2 regions of the Staphylococcus massiliensis genome follow, and region 1 is predicted to be linked to the other one. Evidence: riboswitches for the same ligand, from Rfam matches in the RefSeq annotation. Region 1 holds a riboswitch; the other holds the start of a gene.
The links. A riboswitch is a leader RNA that binds a small molecule or an ion and turns the genes downstream of it on or off. The one in region 1 is predicted to bind lysine.
Positions count from the first base shown of each region.

Region 2: it holds a riboswitch for lysine, as region 1 does, so the genes downstream of both, ACF3N8_RS08620 (aspartate-semialdehyde dehydrogenase) here and ACF3N8_RS07155 (amino acid permease) in region 1, are expected to answer to the same signal.

Region 1 is NZ_CP171119.1:1,468,191-1,476,159, forward strand. Features, by position in the region: gene nrdR (transcriptional regulator NrdR) at 271-738, shown strand; gene ACF3N8_RS07140 (replication initiation and membrane attachment family protein) at 741-2,129, shown strand; gene dnaI (primosomal protein DnaI) at 2,129-3,052, shown strand; gene thrS (threonine--tRNA ligase) at 3,359-5,290, shown strand; lysine riboswitch at 5,346-5,518, shown strand; gene ACF3N8_RS07155 (amino acid permease) at 5,589-7,082, shown strand; ribosomal protein L20 leader region at 7,146-7,279, shown strand; gene infC (translation initiation factor IF-3) at 7,303-7,830, shown strand; gene rpmI (50S ribosomal protein L35) at 7,855-7,969, shown strand, end outside.
Region 2 is NZ_CP171119.1:1,774,394-1,782,362, reverse strand. Features, by position in the region: gene ACF3N8_RS08640 (bifunctional UDP-sugar hydrolase/5'-nucleotidase) at 1-467, opposite strand, end outside; gene ACF3N8_RS08635 (S1 RNA-binding domain-containing protein) at 851-1,750, opposite strand; gene ACF3N8_RS08630 (ABC-F family ATP-binding cassette domain-containing protein) at 1,934-3,541, shown strand; gene ACF3N8_RS08625 (alpha/beta hydrolase) at 3,683-4,723, opposite strand; lysine riboswitch at 5,153-5,329, shown strand; gene ACF3N8_RS08620 (aspartate-semialdehyde dehydrogenase) at 5,487-6,473, shown strand; gene dapA (4-hydroxy-tetrahydrodipicolinate synthase) at 6,480-7,355, shown strand; gene dapB (4-hydroxy-tetrahydrodipicolinate reductase) at 7,359-7,969, shown strand, end outside.

The sequences.
Region 1 (7,969 bases):
AAATCTTTCGCGTAACGGCCTCCTTATGCGATTGTTTGAAATTTCTTTCGCATAACTGACCCAATACAAGACTATTTAAAATCATATTTTCCTTAAAAGTCTCAAACAAGAAACGTTCGTCTGTTTAGACGAACGTTAACCCGCTTCCTTCTTAACTTTTCAGAAGTATCATCTAAAGGGCTTTTCAAGGAGGGGACACGTCCTTTCTTTTGTGAAAGCGTGATTTATAGTATAATAAAGAGAAATTAAATGGATGAAAGGTGAGAATGGATGAAATGCCCCAAATGTAATGCTACTCAATCTCGCGTGGTAGATTCTCGTCACGCGGATGAAATGAATGCAATAAGAAGACGTCGCGAGTGTGAAACTTGTGGTACACGTTTTACTACATTTGAACATATTGAAGTGAGTCCATTAATTGTAGTGAAGAAAGACGGTACGAGAGAGCAATTCAACCGCGATAAGATTTTGAATGGGCTGGTCCGTTCATGTGAGAAAAGACCCGTACAATTTCAAAAATTAGAGGAAATTACGAATAAAGTAGAATGGCAATTGCGAGAAGATGGTCATTCAGAAATATCTTCACGTGAGATTGGTGAGTACGTGATGGATTTATTGATGCACGTTGACCAAGTATCCTACGTGCGCTTTGCGTCAGTTTATCGAGAATTTAAAGATGTCGATCAATTATTACAATCCATGCAAGGTATTTTAAAAGATAATAAACGGAGTGAGTAAGTATGTCGATGTCGTCTTATGATTTTAGCCTAAGACCTCAAGATGGTTTTAGTGTAGTACAAGACTTTCACTTTTCACATATGCAGCAAAATGTACTAAATAGACTCTTTACGCCGTTAATCGGGCCTAAAGCAGTAGGTATCTATATTTATTTAAGTCAATTTGGCGAAATGATGGAAGCGGTACCGTTAACGCATTATACGATTATGAATGAATTAAAAGTTAATTTGATGAAATTTAGAGCCGCGATGGATGCGTTAGAGGGCATTGGGCTTATTAAATCCTTTGTGCAACATAATCAAGATGCGTCACATTTTATTTATCAACTATTGCCTTTACCTACACCACATCAATTCTTCCAAGATCCAATGTTATCTGTGTATTTATATCAAGCTGTAGAGAAGAAGCGTTACCAACAATTGAAGGCGTATTTTACGAAGCCAAACGAAGACTTAAGTGCTTTTCAAGAGATAACGAAGAAGTTCACGGATGTCTTTGAAATACCTAAGGACGCGCTTAGCTTGGACGCGACGAACGTTCAAGGGGAGCAGAAGTATCAAGGTGTCGACTTATCAGAGCTTAAATTTAACTTTGAGACGTTATATGATTTATTGCAACATCACTATGTGAGTAAGGAAATTGTGTCGAAGGATATTAAGGCGCTCATCATACAACTCGCGACGCTATACGGATTGAATGAGTCGTCGATGAAATCTATCATTCTAAAATCTTTAACGAGTAATCAACGCATTTCGACTGAGTCGCTGCGTAAATATGCGCGTTCGTATTATCTGATGGAGCATGAAAAAGAATTGCCTGAATTAAAACAGCAATCGTATGAGCGCGAGGATTCTAAAACGCGTGAACAGGCGACTTCATCTGAAGATGGAATGGCAGCTTGGTTTGAATTGTTGGATGAGACGAGTCCAATTGATATGTTAGCATCGTGGTCAGAATCTGAACCAACCATACGTCAAAAGAAACTCATAGAAGATTTGATTGAACGTGAGAAATTACCATTCGGCGTTATTAATATCTTGCTACAATATGTCATGCTTAAAAATGATTACACGATTAATCGTTCTTATGTAGAAGAAATTGCGTCAAGCTGGAAGAAAAAGGGCTTACAAAATGCTGAACAAGCCTATGAACACTCTAAGAACATTCAAGAAAGCCAACAAAAGCGAAAAGCTTCTAAAGCGAAATCATCTCAGAAACAAATTGTTTCTAAAGAGAAAACGCCTAAATGGCTTCAAAATAAGAAATCGAATGCATCTAAACCTGCTAAAGGTAAGAAAACATTGTCAGCTGAAGAAGAAGCGGAACTTGAGAAGAAACGACAGGCCTTTTACAAAAGGTTACAAGAAAATTGGGGGGAGGATGACGTATAATGAAATCTTTCGGAAGTATTATGGGAAACCAAGATAAGTTACAAGCGCGCATTGACAAAATCAAACGCGATGTGCTAAATGATCCTGATGTTAAGGCGTTCTTAGATGCGCATCAATCAGAATTGACGACACATATGATTGATCAAGATTTGAATATTCTGCAGGAGTATAAAGACCAGCAAAAACATTACACAGACAATCATAAGTTCGAAGATTGTCCGAATTTCGTTAAAGGTCACGTACCGAGCCTGTACATCGAGAATGGTCGTATTAAGATCAAATATACGCCGTGCCCATGTAAAATTAAGCACGATGAAGAGAAAGCATTTAAGAATTTGATTACGTCATACCACATGCATCATGATACGTTAAATGCGAACTTGAAAGACATTCATTTAGATGACCATCAACGTATTGAAATTGCGCAGGAAGCTGAGAAAGTGTGTAATGCAATAACGGAAGGTCGTTCTGTAAAAGGTTTTTATATCTATGGGCCTTTTGGCACAGGGAAATCGTTCATCATTGGTGCCATGGCTAATCAATTACGTACTAAAAAAGTGCCGTCAACGGTTGTCTACTTGCCTGAATTTATCCGTGCGTTGAAATCTGGTATTAAGGATGGGTCGTTTGAAGATAAATTAAAATTTGTTCGAGAGGCTAACGTGTTGATGTTAGATGACATTGGTGCTGAAGAAGTGACACCATGGGTTCGTGATGAAATTATTGGACCAGTATTACATTATAGAATGGTGAATGAATTACCGACGTTCTTTACATCTAACTTTGATTTAGACGAGCTTGAACATCACCTTTCAATTACCCGTGGAGGCGCGGAAGCTACGAAGGCTGCACGTATCTTGGAGCGTATTAAAACATTAGCAACGCCATTTTATTTAGATGGTGAAAATTATAGAAACAATTGAAATTTGAGATAAGTGTTGTATAATAGACTTAAATTCAAAGGAAAAATCTCGAGGATACGATAGATGAATCACTGTATGTACAGAGAATTATGCATATGTTGAGAGCATGAGATACATATTTATTTGTTACTCCCTCTTTGTTGGTGTTTGTAATGAACACCCGGCTCAAGACCGTTATCTTAAGTAGAGTTACTTTTAAGTGCGCATGCATTTATGAGTCAATTAGGGTGGTAACGCGATTTAGACCTCGTCCCTTTATGGGATGGGGTCTTTTTTGCGTTTTTTAAAATAAAAGGAGGCAATATCATGGATCAAATTAAAGTAAAATTTCCAGATGGTAATGTGAAGGAATTTGAACACGGTACAACTACTGAAGATATCGCGCAATCTATTAGTCCTGGATTACGTAAAAAAGCAGTTGCCGGTAAATATAATGGGCAAATGGTTGATTTAACACGTCCACTTGAAGAAGATGGAGAACTTGAAATAATTACGCCTGGTAGTGAAGAGGCGTTAGAAGTATTACGTCACTCAACAGCACACTTAATGGCGCAAGCGTTAAAACGTTTATATGGCGATGTTAAGTTTGGTGTTGGTCCTGTTATCGAAGAGGGCTTCTACTATGACTTTGATATGGACACTCGTATTTCAAGTGAAGATTTTGACAAGATTGAAAAGACAATGAAGAAAATTGTCGACGAAAATCATAAAATTGAACGTAAAGTTGTATCACGTGACGAAGCTAAAGATTTCTTTAGCGATGATCCATACAAGCTTGAATTAATTGATGCGATTCCTGAAGATGAGAACGTGACACTTTATTCTCAAGGTGAATTTACTGACCTTTGTCGCGGTGTACACGTACCTTCAACTTCTAAAATTAAGGAATTTAAATTATTATCAACAGCTGGTGCTTATTGGAGAGGCGATAGTAACAATAAAATGCTTCAACGTATTTATGGTACAGCCTTCTTCGATAAGAAAGCATTAAAAGAGCATTTAAAAGTTTTAGAAGAGCGTAAAGAACGTGACCACCGTCGTATTGGTAAAGACTTAGAGCTTTTCACAAATAATCAATTAGTTGGTGCTGGGTTACCATTATGGTTACCAAATGGTGCAACAATTCGTCGTGAAATCGAACGCTATATTGTTGATAAAGAGGTTGCGCTTGGTTATGACCACGTGTATACACCAGTTATGGCGAACGTTGATTTATACAAAACGTCAGGTCACTGGGATCACTATCAAGATGATATGTTCCCGACAATGAAATTAGATGAATCTGAAGAAATGGTAATGCGTCCGATGAACTGTCCACACCACATGATGATTTATGCGAACAAGCCGCATTCTTATCGTGAATTACCAATCCGTATTGCGGAACTTGGTACAATGCATCGTTATGAAGCAAGTGGTGCTGTTTCAGGTTTACAACGTGTTCGAGGTATGACTTTAAATGATGCACATATCTTCGTGCGTCCAGATCAAATTAAAGAAGAGTTCAAACGCGTTGTTGAAATGATTATTGAGGTTTACAAAGATTTCGGATTTGAAGATTACCGTTTCCGTTTAAGTTATCGTGACCCTGAGGATAAAGATAAATACTTCGATGACGATGACATGTGGTTAAAAGCAGAAGGCATGTTAAAAGAAGCGGTTGATGAGTTAGGCTTAGAATATGAAGAAGCAATTGGCGAAGCGGCATTCTATGGTCCTAAGCTTGATGTTCAGGTTAAAACTGCGATGGGTAAAGAAGAAACGTTATCTACAGCACAACTAGACTTCTTATTACCACAAAAGTTTGATTTAACATACATCGGTAGTGATGGTGAACATCACCGTCCAGTCGTTATTCACCGTGGTGTCGTATCAACTATGGAACGTTTCGTTGCTTTCTTAACTGAAGAAACTAAAGGTGCATTCCCAACATGGTTAGCGCCTAAACAAGTCGAAATTATTCCAGTAAATGTAGACTTACACTATGATTATGCAAGACTTTTACAAGATGAGTTAAAATCTCAAGGCGTACGTGTATCAATCGACGACCGTAATGAGAAAATGGGTTATAAAATCCGTGAAGCGCAAATGAAGAAAATCCCTTACCAAATTGTTATTGGTGACAAAGAGGTTGAAAATAAAGAAGTTAACGTGCGTAAATACGGTTCACAAGATCAAGAAACTGTTGAACGCGATACATTTATCTGGGATTTAGTTGACGAAATTCGTCTGAAAAAGTAATGAAAGCTTGAAAATATACACATTATAATGTATAGTTATCGTTAATTAAATATTTAAAGAAGTTAGAGGTCGCAACTTTAATCAGTAGTACTTCAGAAGTTTGATGAAACATATGTTGAAAGTACGAAAGGTAACGTTGCCGAAACAAAGCGTATTCATCGTACGTTTTGTTGGGCCAATTGCCGAAAGGAATTGGACTGTCACAACATGTGATGTGCTACCTATATAAATGACAAAAGGTTGCATTTCAAAATGCAGCCTTTTATTTTTGCCTCTCAACTGAAGAAAGGATAAGAATATGGAAAATAATCATAAGACACAAAATGAAGTACAACGCGGTCTTAAAGATCGTCACGTCTCCATGATTGCTATTGGAGGTTGTATTGGTACAGGATTATTTATGACATCTGGTGGTGCCATTCACGATGCTGGGCCACTTGGTGCCTTACTCGGTTATGCGATAATCGGGATTATGGTATTCTTCTTAATGACCTCACTCGGTGAAATGGCAACATATTTACCGGTTTCAGGTTCATTTAGTACATATGCGACACGATTTGTAGATCCGTCGCTAGGATTCGCCTTAGGTTGGAACTACTGGTTTAACTGGGTCATTACCGTTGCAGCCGATGTAACCATTGCAGCGCAAGTTATACAGTATTGGTCGCCGTTACAATTTTTACCAGCTTGGGGTTGGAGTGCGATATTCTTAGCCATTATTTTTGGACTTAATATGTTAAGTGTTCAAGTATATGGTGAGAGTGAGTATTGGTTTGCTTTAATCAAAGTTTTAACAGTAATCGTGTTTATTATAGTAGGTTTACTTACAATTTTTGGTATTTTAGGTGGACCATTCATTGGATTTGAAACGTTTATGCAAGGTGAAGGACCTATTTTAGGTGATGGCCTTGGTGGTAGTTTCTTAACGATTCTTGGTGTATTCTTAATCGCCGGTTTCTCATTCCAAGGTACTGAGTTAATCGGTATTACAGCAGGGGAATCTGAGAATCCAGAGCGTGCTGTGCCAAAAGCTATAAAGCAAGTATTCTGGAGAATTTTGTTATTCTACATTTTAGCCATCTTTGTAATTGGTATGGTAATTCCGTATACAAGTGGTGCTTTAATGGGTGGCGAAGAAGATATCGCGATGTCGCCGTTTACACTTGTATTTAAGAATGCAGGACTTGCTTTTGCAGCATCATTTATGAATGCCGTTATCTTAACTTCTGTATTATCAGCAGGTAACTCAGGCATGTATGCGTCAACGCGTATGCTTTTCTCAATGAGTAAAGATAAACTTGCTTGGAAACAGTTCGGTCAAACGAATAAACAAGGTACACCGATTATGTCATTATTAGCAACTGCGATTATTGTTATTATCGTATTCTTACTTCAACATATTAGTGGTGAAGCTTATGAGTACATCGTTGCGGCAAGTGGTTTAACAGGCTTTATTGCCTGGGTTGGTATTGCGATTTCCCATTATCGATTTAGACGTGCGTTCAAAGCGCAAGATTATGATAAATCTAAGTTAAAGTATAAAGCGATGTTCTTCCCATTCGGCCCAATTTTCGCTGGTTTACTCTGTGTACTTGTTATCTTAGGTCAGGATGTTGACTTAATTAAAACAGGTGATTTTGATATTAAACGATTCTTCATCACTTACATGGGTATTCCGATATTCTTAGCATTCTTTATCTATCATAAAATAAGATATAAAACGAAGAAGATTCCATTAAAAGAAGTTGATTTAAGTCAAGAGAACTCAATGGATCAAGTAAAACATAATTAATTTAGAAAAAGTGATTGACTTTAATGAACATACTTGGTAAGATAGTAGACGTTGAATACGAAACGGACCAAGTAGAAGCATCCCGCTTCTCACCTGTAGCGACGCACAAGCTGTTGGCAGGTTAACGACAATTACATGTATGTTCATGTGCGTTAAGGAGCGGGAGACATTTATGTCTTTCGCTCTTTTTTGCTTGGACGATTCGTAAATTCATTGGGAGGTGTCAACCATAGCTAAAGATCAAACGCAAGTTAATGAGAGAATCCGCGCAAAAGAATTACGTTTAATCGGTCAAGATGGTGATCAAATTGGAGTTAAATCTAAAAAAGAAGCCCTTGATATGGCCGATCGTGTTGGTTTAGATGTCGTAGTAGTAGCACCTAAAGCAAAACCACCAGTTGCTAGAATCATGGATTACGGTAAATACAAGTTCGAGCAACAGAAGAAAGAAAAAGAAATGAAGAAGAAACAAAAAGTCGTTAACGTAAAAGAAATCCGTTTAAGTCCTACAATTGAAGAGCACGATTTCAATACAAAACTTAAAAACGGGCGTAAATTCTTAACTAAAGGCGACAAATGTAAAGTTTCAATTCGTTTCCGTGGTCGTGCGATTACTCATAAAGAAATTGGTCAACGTGTCTTAGAACAATTCGCTGAAGAATGTAAAGACATTGCGACTGTTGAGCAAAAGGCTAAAATGGAAGGACGCCAAATGTTCTTAATGTTAGCCCCAATCAACGAAAAATAAACAAATCTATAGGAGGAATTATTCATGCCTAAAATGAAAACTCACCGTGGAGCTGCTAAACGTGTTAAAAGAACAGGTTCAGGTAAATTAAAACGTTCTAGAGCTTTCACTTCTCACTTATTTGCAAACAAAACAACTA
Region 2 (7,969 bases), 310 kb from region 1:
ACAAATGTTGAAGATTTAAATGGACGCTCGCCATCTTTATACATATTCGCGCTTAATATAGGTGCCTTCACTTGGTTTTTGAGTTTCATGAGTTGGTCATAACCAAAATCTAACTCATGATTACCTACCGCTATCGCGTCGTAATCAAGTTCGTTGATGACTTTTGCCATCGCTTCACCTTTAGAGTGATCTGAAGCAGGATATCCTTGGAAAATATCACCGGCATCCACGAATAAATCAGGATTCGTTTCATCTTTAATGGTCTTTAACTTAGGCGCTCCGATAAATTCGCCCTTTTCTTCTAAGTAATGCCCATGAATATCATTTGTATGTAAAATTGTGTGTTCATGTGAAGAGGATTTCGTGTTAGAGGTTTTAGAAGTGGCTTGATTCAGCACAAAAGGAATAGATAATAATGCGAGACAGAGTGTGATACTTAACAATATTTTAGAAGATAACGATTTCATAAAAACCCTCCCTATGATAGTAACCAAGTTCATTCTATCAATGGGAAATTTAGTAAATATATTGATTCAGTTAAAAAGTTGTAAATCTAATTTATAATAAATGCATGAATTGGGGAATGTGGTGGTCTTGAGACTTGATTAAGTTTCAACCATCAAGTTTCAAGGGCTCTGAGACGTGATGACAGTTTCGCCATCAAGTTTCAAGGGCTCTGAGACGTGATTATGGTTTCCTCATCAAGTTTCAAGGGTTCTGAGACGTGATGACGGTTTCCCCATCAAGTTTCTACCTTCCCCACCTACCACTGAATGATGCTTGACCACATAAAAAGCCCCGAACTACAACAGATTTATTATCCATTGTAGGTCGAGGACTTAAATCAACATTACTTAGGATCGTCTACACGAGACCAACCTTTTTTCGTTAACGTAATTTTACCTGTTTCGATATTAATGATTTTGTGCTTGTATAAATGACCGATTGCACGTTTGAACGCGCCTTTACTCATATTAAAAACTTCCTTGATGGCTTCAGGACTTGATTTATCCCAAAATGGTAATTCTCCGTCATATTCAACAAGTAAGTCGAAAATGAGTTGTCCGTCATCATCTAGGCGCTCATGCGCAAGTGGTAAAAATGAACCGTTAAGCTCACCTTTTTCATTGTAACCAATAATACGTGTTTCCATTAATTGGCCAAGTCTTGGTTCTTCTTTACGTTCTGACTCATGCACAAATATCTTATGACCGTCTTTAGATAATAAGAAAGTGCCGACACGTAATAAGCGGTACGGACGCGCTTCGATTACCGCATTTTGTAATGAATCATCATGAATTGGTGTATACATCTCTTGAACAATTGTTTCTGTAGCTAGGCGTGCGAATAATTGACCATCGCGTTCTACACGCAATGTACACAACAATTGATCGCCTTTTTCCGGCCAAAGGTCTTTTAACTTAGGTAAATCCACCCAAGGAATTAACACCTCACGCGGCAGGCCAACGTCCATATGTGCCCCATCGCGGTCAGTTTTAATTACCGTAATATAGCCATGACGGTCTCTTGTTATATCAGGCATGTTTTGAGTTGCGAATAATTCTCCTGAACGGTTCGGATAAACAAAGAAACTATATTCTTCGCCGACTTCTAGATCGTCCTCTTCATTCACTTCTGATTGATTCATTTTAATCGTTTCGTTATTAGGTCCTTTAAGTTGGTAAGTTGAGCCGTTTAACCCGACTACCTCTAAAAAGGTTATCGTACCAATGATTTCATTTTGATCCATAGATTTAATTATCTCCTTGTACAGATTAACTTTGTTCATTATAACATGGCGTGTTTACCATAGCACGAAAAGGTTTGCGACGAACAAAGATTTCGTGAACTTCTAAGTCCCTACCTTATCGAAAGTCACTATGATTTGTGGTATAATGCATGCGTTAGAATAAAGTTATAAAGGAGAAAATACATGTTACAAGTTACTGATGTTAGTTTACGTTTTGGTGATCGTAAATTATTTGAAGATGTCAATATTAAATTCACACCCGGCAACTGTTATGGTCTCATTGGTGCTAATGGTGCTGGTAAATCGACTTTCCTTAAAATTCTTTCTGGTGAACTTGATTCACAAACTGGTCATGTTTCATTAGGAAAAGACGAGCGTCTTGCTATTTTAAAACAGGACCACTTCGCTTATGAAGAAGAACGTGTGATTGATGTGGTTATTAAAGGTCACGAACGTTTATTTAACGTAATGAAAGAAAAAGACGAAATTTATATGAAACCTGATTTCAGTGATGAAGATGGTATTCGCGCTGCTGAACTTGAAGGCGAATTCGCTGAAATGAATGGTTGGAACGCTGAAGCAGATGCAGCTACCCTATTATCTGGTTTAGGCATCGAAGCTAACCTACATGATAAAACAATGTCAGAACTTGAAAATAACCAAAAAATCAAAGTATTACTTGCGCAAAGTTTATTCGGTGATCCTGATGTGCTTTTACTGGATGAGCCTACAAACGGTCTTGATATTAAAGCCATCGCGTGGTTAGAAGATTTCTTAATCAACTTTGAAAACACGGTTATCGTTGTATCTCACGATAGACATTTCTTAAACAACGTTTGTACACACATTGCCGACTTAGACTTCGGTAAAATTAAAATCTACGTGGGTAACTATGATTTCTGGTATCAATCAAGTCAACTTGCTCAAAAAATGGCGCAAGAACAAAATAAAAAGAAAGAAGAAAAAATTAAAGAACTTCAAGACTTTATCGCACGTTTCTCTGCGAACGCTTCTAAATCTAAACAAGCTACAAGTCGTAAGAAACAATTAGATAAAATCGAACTAGATGACATTCAACCATCTTCAAGACGTTATCCTTATGTTAAATTTACGCCGGAACGTGAAATTGGTAATGATCTTTTATTTGTTGAAAACGTTTCTAAAACAGTAGATGGCGAAAAAGTATTAGATAACATTTCATTCACGATGAACCCTAATGATAAAGCTGTATTATACGGCGATAGTGAAATTGCTAAAACAACATTACTTAAGATTTTAGCTGGTGAAATGGAACCTGACGAAGGTACAGTTAAATGGGGTGTAACAACTTCTCAAAGTTACTTCCCTAAAGACAACTCTGAGTACTTCGATGGTGTTGAAATGAACTTAGTAGATTGGTTACGTCAATATGCACCTGAAGATGAGCAAACTGAAACATTCTTACGTGGCTTCTTAGGTCGTATGTTATTCAGCGGTGAAGAAGTTAAGAAGAAAGCTGACGTGCTTTCAGGGGGCGAAAAAGTACGTTGTATGTTAAGTAAGATGATGTTATCAAGCGCTAACGTGCTATTACTTGATGAACCAACAAACCACTTAGACCTTGAAAGTATTACATCTGTCAACGAAGGTCTTAAGAACTTCAAAGGTTCTATCATCTTCACGTCACACGACTTTGAATTCATTAATACAATCGCGAACCGCGTCATTGATCTAAATAAACCAGGCGCTGTTTCAAAAGAACTTTCATACGAAGATTATCTTAAAGAAGAAGGCGTATTACAAAGCTTATAAGCTATATGAATGAGGTACCGCATGTTTGAGATGCGGTACCTTTTTTGTCGATTATAGAAAATGACATAAGATAAAAATTTTAAGCTAACTGTTCACCAAATTACTAAAGCCACACCCTACTCTATGGGCGTGGCTTTTCACTCATCGTACTAAGTTTTGTTGTAATAGAAATGCATGACGTGCTTCATGATAATTTTTGGTCGCTTGTGAATTTAAATCACTCATGTAGCTATGCGTCTTCTTACCATACTTAAATGACGGGACGTAGATATCCGATGGTACGCCATGTTCCTGTAGTTTGTTGTAGAAGTCCGTTGCTTGGTCTTTAAACGAACCTGCATTGCCGTCTGTAATAAAGACTGGCGGGAAGTTTGAATCCACATATCGGATTAAATCGAGTTTCGGATTATACTTTCGTATCACTGATTTATAGTAATAGGCACGCGCCCCTCTACCGAATAAGAAATTATTTAATATAATCGGCGCTTGGGTCTTGTTAGAACGATAAGGATCTAATAAAGGTACTTCAAGTAACAATGCTTTAATATTGTCTTTATTTAATACTGGTTTAATGCCGACTTGTTGTTGATACGTTTCGCTTACTTGAATGAGCGCAAATTCGACTGCGAGATTACCGCCTGCACTCGTTCCAGAAATGATAAATTCGTCTTTATTTAAATTAAACTTTTCAGCATTGGCTTTTAAAAATTCGACCAAGCGTGAAATTTGTTCAACTTGTTTCGGATGCTTGTACCATGGCGCAAAGGCATAATTCGTCGTAACCACGTTATAGCCATATTCCACCATCGCCTCGAATTTATATTTCATATACGCATCATCCGCATTAGTCGTTGGATCGCCTTCGATTTTATCCCCTACGACAAAGCCACCACCATGCATATAGATGAAAGTTGGGCGTGTTGCGTCACCTTCATCGTTTTTCGTGATGATGTCGCAAAAGCCACGAGGTAATTCTGTATCATATTGAACGTTATTAATAATTTTATATTTATCATCAATCACTTCTTCATAAGTTTTAGCCTTACGGTAGTTCGTAAATCCATCTTTAAGTTGAATAATTCGTGCTAGAATAGATTCCTTTTCCGCAAATTTGTAAAAACCTAAGACTGCAAAAGGTGCTGATACGAGTATAGATGCCGTAATTAAACGAGATGCTTTCATTGAGTAGACTCCTTTTTGTAGTTATGTATTTATTTAAGAATCTTTAATTATAAACGTTCTACCCCATTTAACTTTCTTATAACGTGAAAGTTTAATTTGAAACACTTTCTTAAAGTGTTAAATTTTTACTTTTTGAAAAGCCCTTTAGATATAATTTGGATTGTTTGAATTTTTTTCTAGAATTTAAGTATACTTTCTTCTATAAAGCTCAATGCGCAGTAGCTGACTGAATGCTTGATGCGCTTTTCAAGCTTCCAAGCAATCTAGTCAGCCTTGCGAGGGCTCGAAAACGAAGTCGGTTCCCGCCTTCTATCTCGCTCCCCATAAGAAACTCTAACGCATAAATGCGTAAGAGTTTCTAAATTTTCTGTCAAATGAGTTTACAGGACATGTGGGTTTATGTATAATGTAAACCATACCAATTGAATATGATATTGATGAGGCGCATCAATCATCAGTAATAGCCAGATGACCACCTGCTAGTGGCTGGTTATGAAAGGGTGAGATGCCGAAATAAATGATGTAGCAGATTTCATTTATTGGATTCTATGGTTAAGAGCTGAGAGTCTGTCATTATTTGAAAGATAATGGAGTGCATCACTTGTATATAGATATAACAAGTTCGGCGCACCCGAACTTGTTTTTTTATATTCTATTGTACTCTGTGTCGAATGTTTGTTTTAAAATATGAAATTGGTCTAAATTACAATTAAAAGTTTCAGAATTTTAAAATTTTTATATTTATTTTTAGGAGTGAATGTCAATGGCAAATTTAGCAGTAGTAGGCGCAACAGGATTAGTAGGAAGAAATGTTTTGGAAACGATTAAACGTAAAAACATTTCTTACGATTCACTTGTGCTTTTTTCATCAAAGCGATCAGCAGGACAAGAAGTTGAATTCGATGGTAAAACGTACACGGTTCAAGAACTTACTGAGGATAAGACTGATGGCAATTTTGACTATGTAATTATGAGTGCTGGTGGCGGCACAAGTAAAACATTCGCTCCATTATTCGAACAACATGGTGCAATTGTAATAGACAACTCGAGTCAATGGCGTATGACTGAAGATATCGATCTCATCGTACCTGAGGTTAACGCACCTAAGCTTGAACGTAAGATTATCGCAAACCCGAACTGTTCTACAATTCAATCAGTGGTACCACTGAAATTATTAGATGAAGCTTTCGGTTTAAATCGTGTTGCTTACACAACATATCAAGCGGTATCAGGTTCAGGTGTCAAAGGTAAACGCGATCTTGAGGAAGGTGCAAACGGTAAAGCTCCAGAAGCATACCCTCACCCTATCTACAACAACGTGTTACCTCATATCGATGTCTTTTTAGAAGATGGCTATACGAAAGAAGAAAAGAAAATGATTGATGAAACACGTAAAATTTTAAACTTACCTGACTTAAACGTAACGGCGACATGTGTACGTGTACCTGTTCAAGACAGTCATAGCGTGCATATCAACGTTACGTTAGACAAAGAAGCGACAGTTCAAGCTATCCAAGACGTATTTGACAAAGATGATCGTGTCGTTTTAGTCGATAATCCTGAGAATAACGAGTATCCTTTAGCTATCCACTCAACTGGTAAGGATGAGATTTTTGTCGGACGTATTCGCCAAGACCAATCACTTCCAAACACTTTCCACGTATGGTGTACGTCGGATAACTTATTAAAAGGTGCAGCATTAAACGCAGTTCAAATCTTAGAACAATTATTAAATTCGAAAGGAGCATAAATAAATATGGCACATATTTTTGAAGGTACAGGTGTCGCGATTACAACACCTTTTGTAAATGACGAGGTTAATTACGAGGCTTTAAAGAAACACGTTAACTTTTTAATTGAAAATAACGCGAAATCAATTGTTGTAAATGGTACTACAGCTGAGAACCCTACTTTAACAGACGATGAGAAGAGTCAAATCTTAAAGACAGTTGTTGAAGAAGCAAACGGACGCGTTCCTATTATCGCTGGTACAGGAACTAACAATACAGCGAAATCAGTTAAAGCATCTGTTGAAGCGCGTGAACTTGGCGCAGATGGTATCATGTTAATCACGCCTTACTACAACAAAACGAATCAACGTGGCTTAATTAAGCACTTTGAAACAATCGCGAATGAAGCAAAGTTACCAGTCATTTTATATAACGTACCATCAAGAACAAACCTATTTATTGATGTTGAAACGGTTGTTGAATTAAGCAAGAACGAATACATTGTAGGTATTAAAGACGCTACAGACGACATGGAATATGTTAAAGCGCTTAAAGACCAATTAAACATGGATGAGTTCGCTTTATATAGTGGTAATGATGGCAATGTTGTTGAATACATTGAACGCGGTGGTCATGGTATCATTTCTGTAATCGCTAATGTGATCCCTGGCGCTTATCAAAGACTTTTCGATGATGACAAAGCGAATCTTAATGATAATTTCAAGAACATTCAAACATTACTCAATGCACTTGAAGTTGACGTGAACCCTATCCCTATCAAAGTGTTAACTGCATATGAAGGCTTTGGAAACTATGAGTTACGTTTACCTCTTGTTCCAATGTTAGATGAAGACAAAGCAGAATTAGAAAAAGCATATGAAGCATATAAAAGAGGTGAATAATTCATGAAAATCGCATTAATCGGTTACGGTGCAATGAATAAACGTGTTGCAAGATTAGCGGAAGAAAGTGGTCATGAAGTTGTAGGTGTGATTGTGAAAAGTGATAAATCATATCCCTACCCTGTCTATCATTCAATTAAGGATGTTGAGGAGCTTGCGGATGTCGCTATCGACTTTTCAAATCCGGAACTATTACTTCCATTATTAAAAGAAGATTTCAAATTACCACTTGTTATCGCAACAACTGGTGAAAAGGAACAAATTATTGAACGCTTACAAGAGCTTGGTCAAGATATGCCCGTCTTCTTCAGCGCGAACATGAGTTATGGTATTCATGTCTTAACGAAGTTGTTAGAAGTGGCAGTTCCCCTACTCAATGATTATGATATTGAGTTAACTGAAGCGCATCATAATCAAAAGGTAGACGCCCCAAGTGGTACGCTTGTGAAACTATACGATGTCATCGAGTCGTTACGACAAGACGTTTATCAAGAACATAATCGTCATGAGAAAAATAGTAAGCGTACAAACAATGAGATTGGCGTTCACGCCCTTCGTGGTGGTACGATTGTGGGTGAACATGATGTACTCTTCGCAGGTATTGATGAAACAAT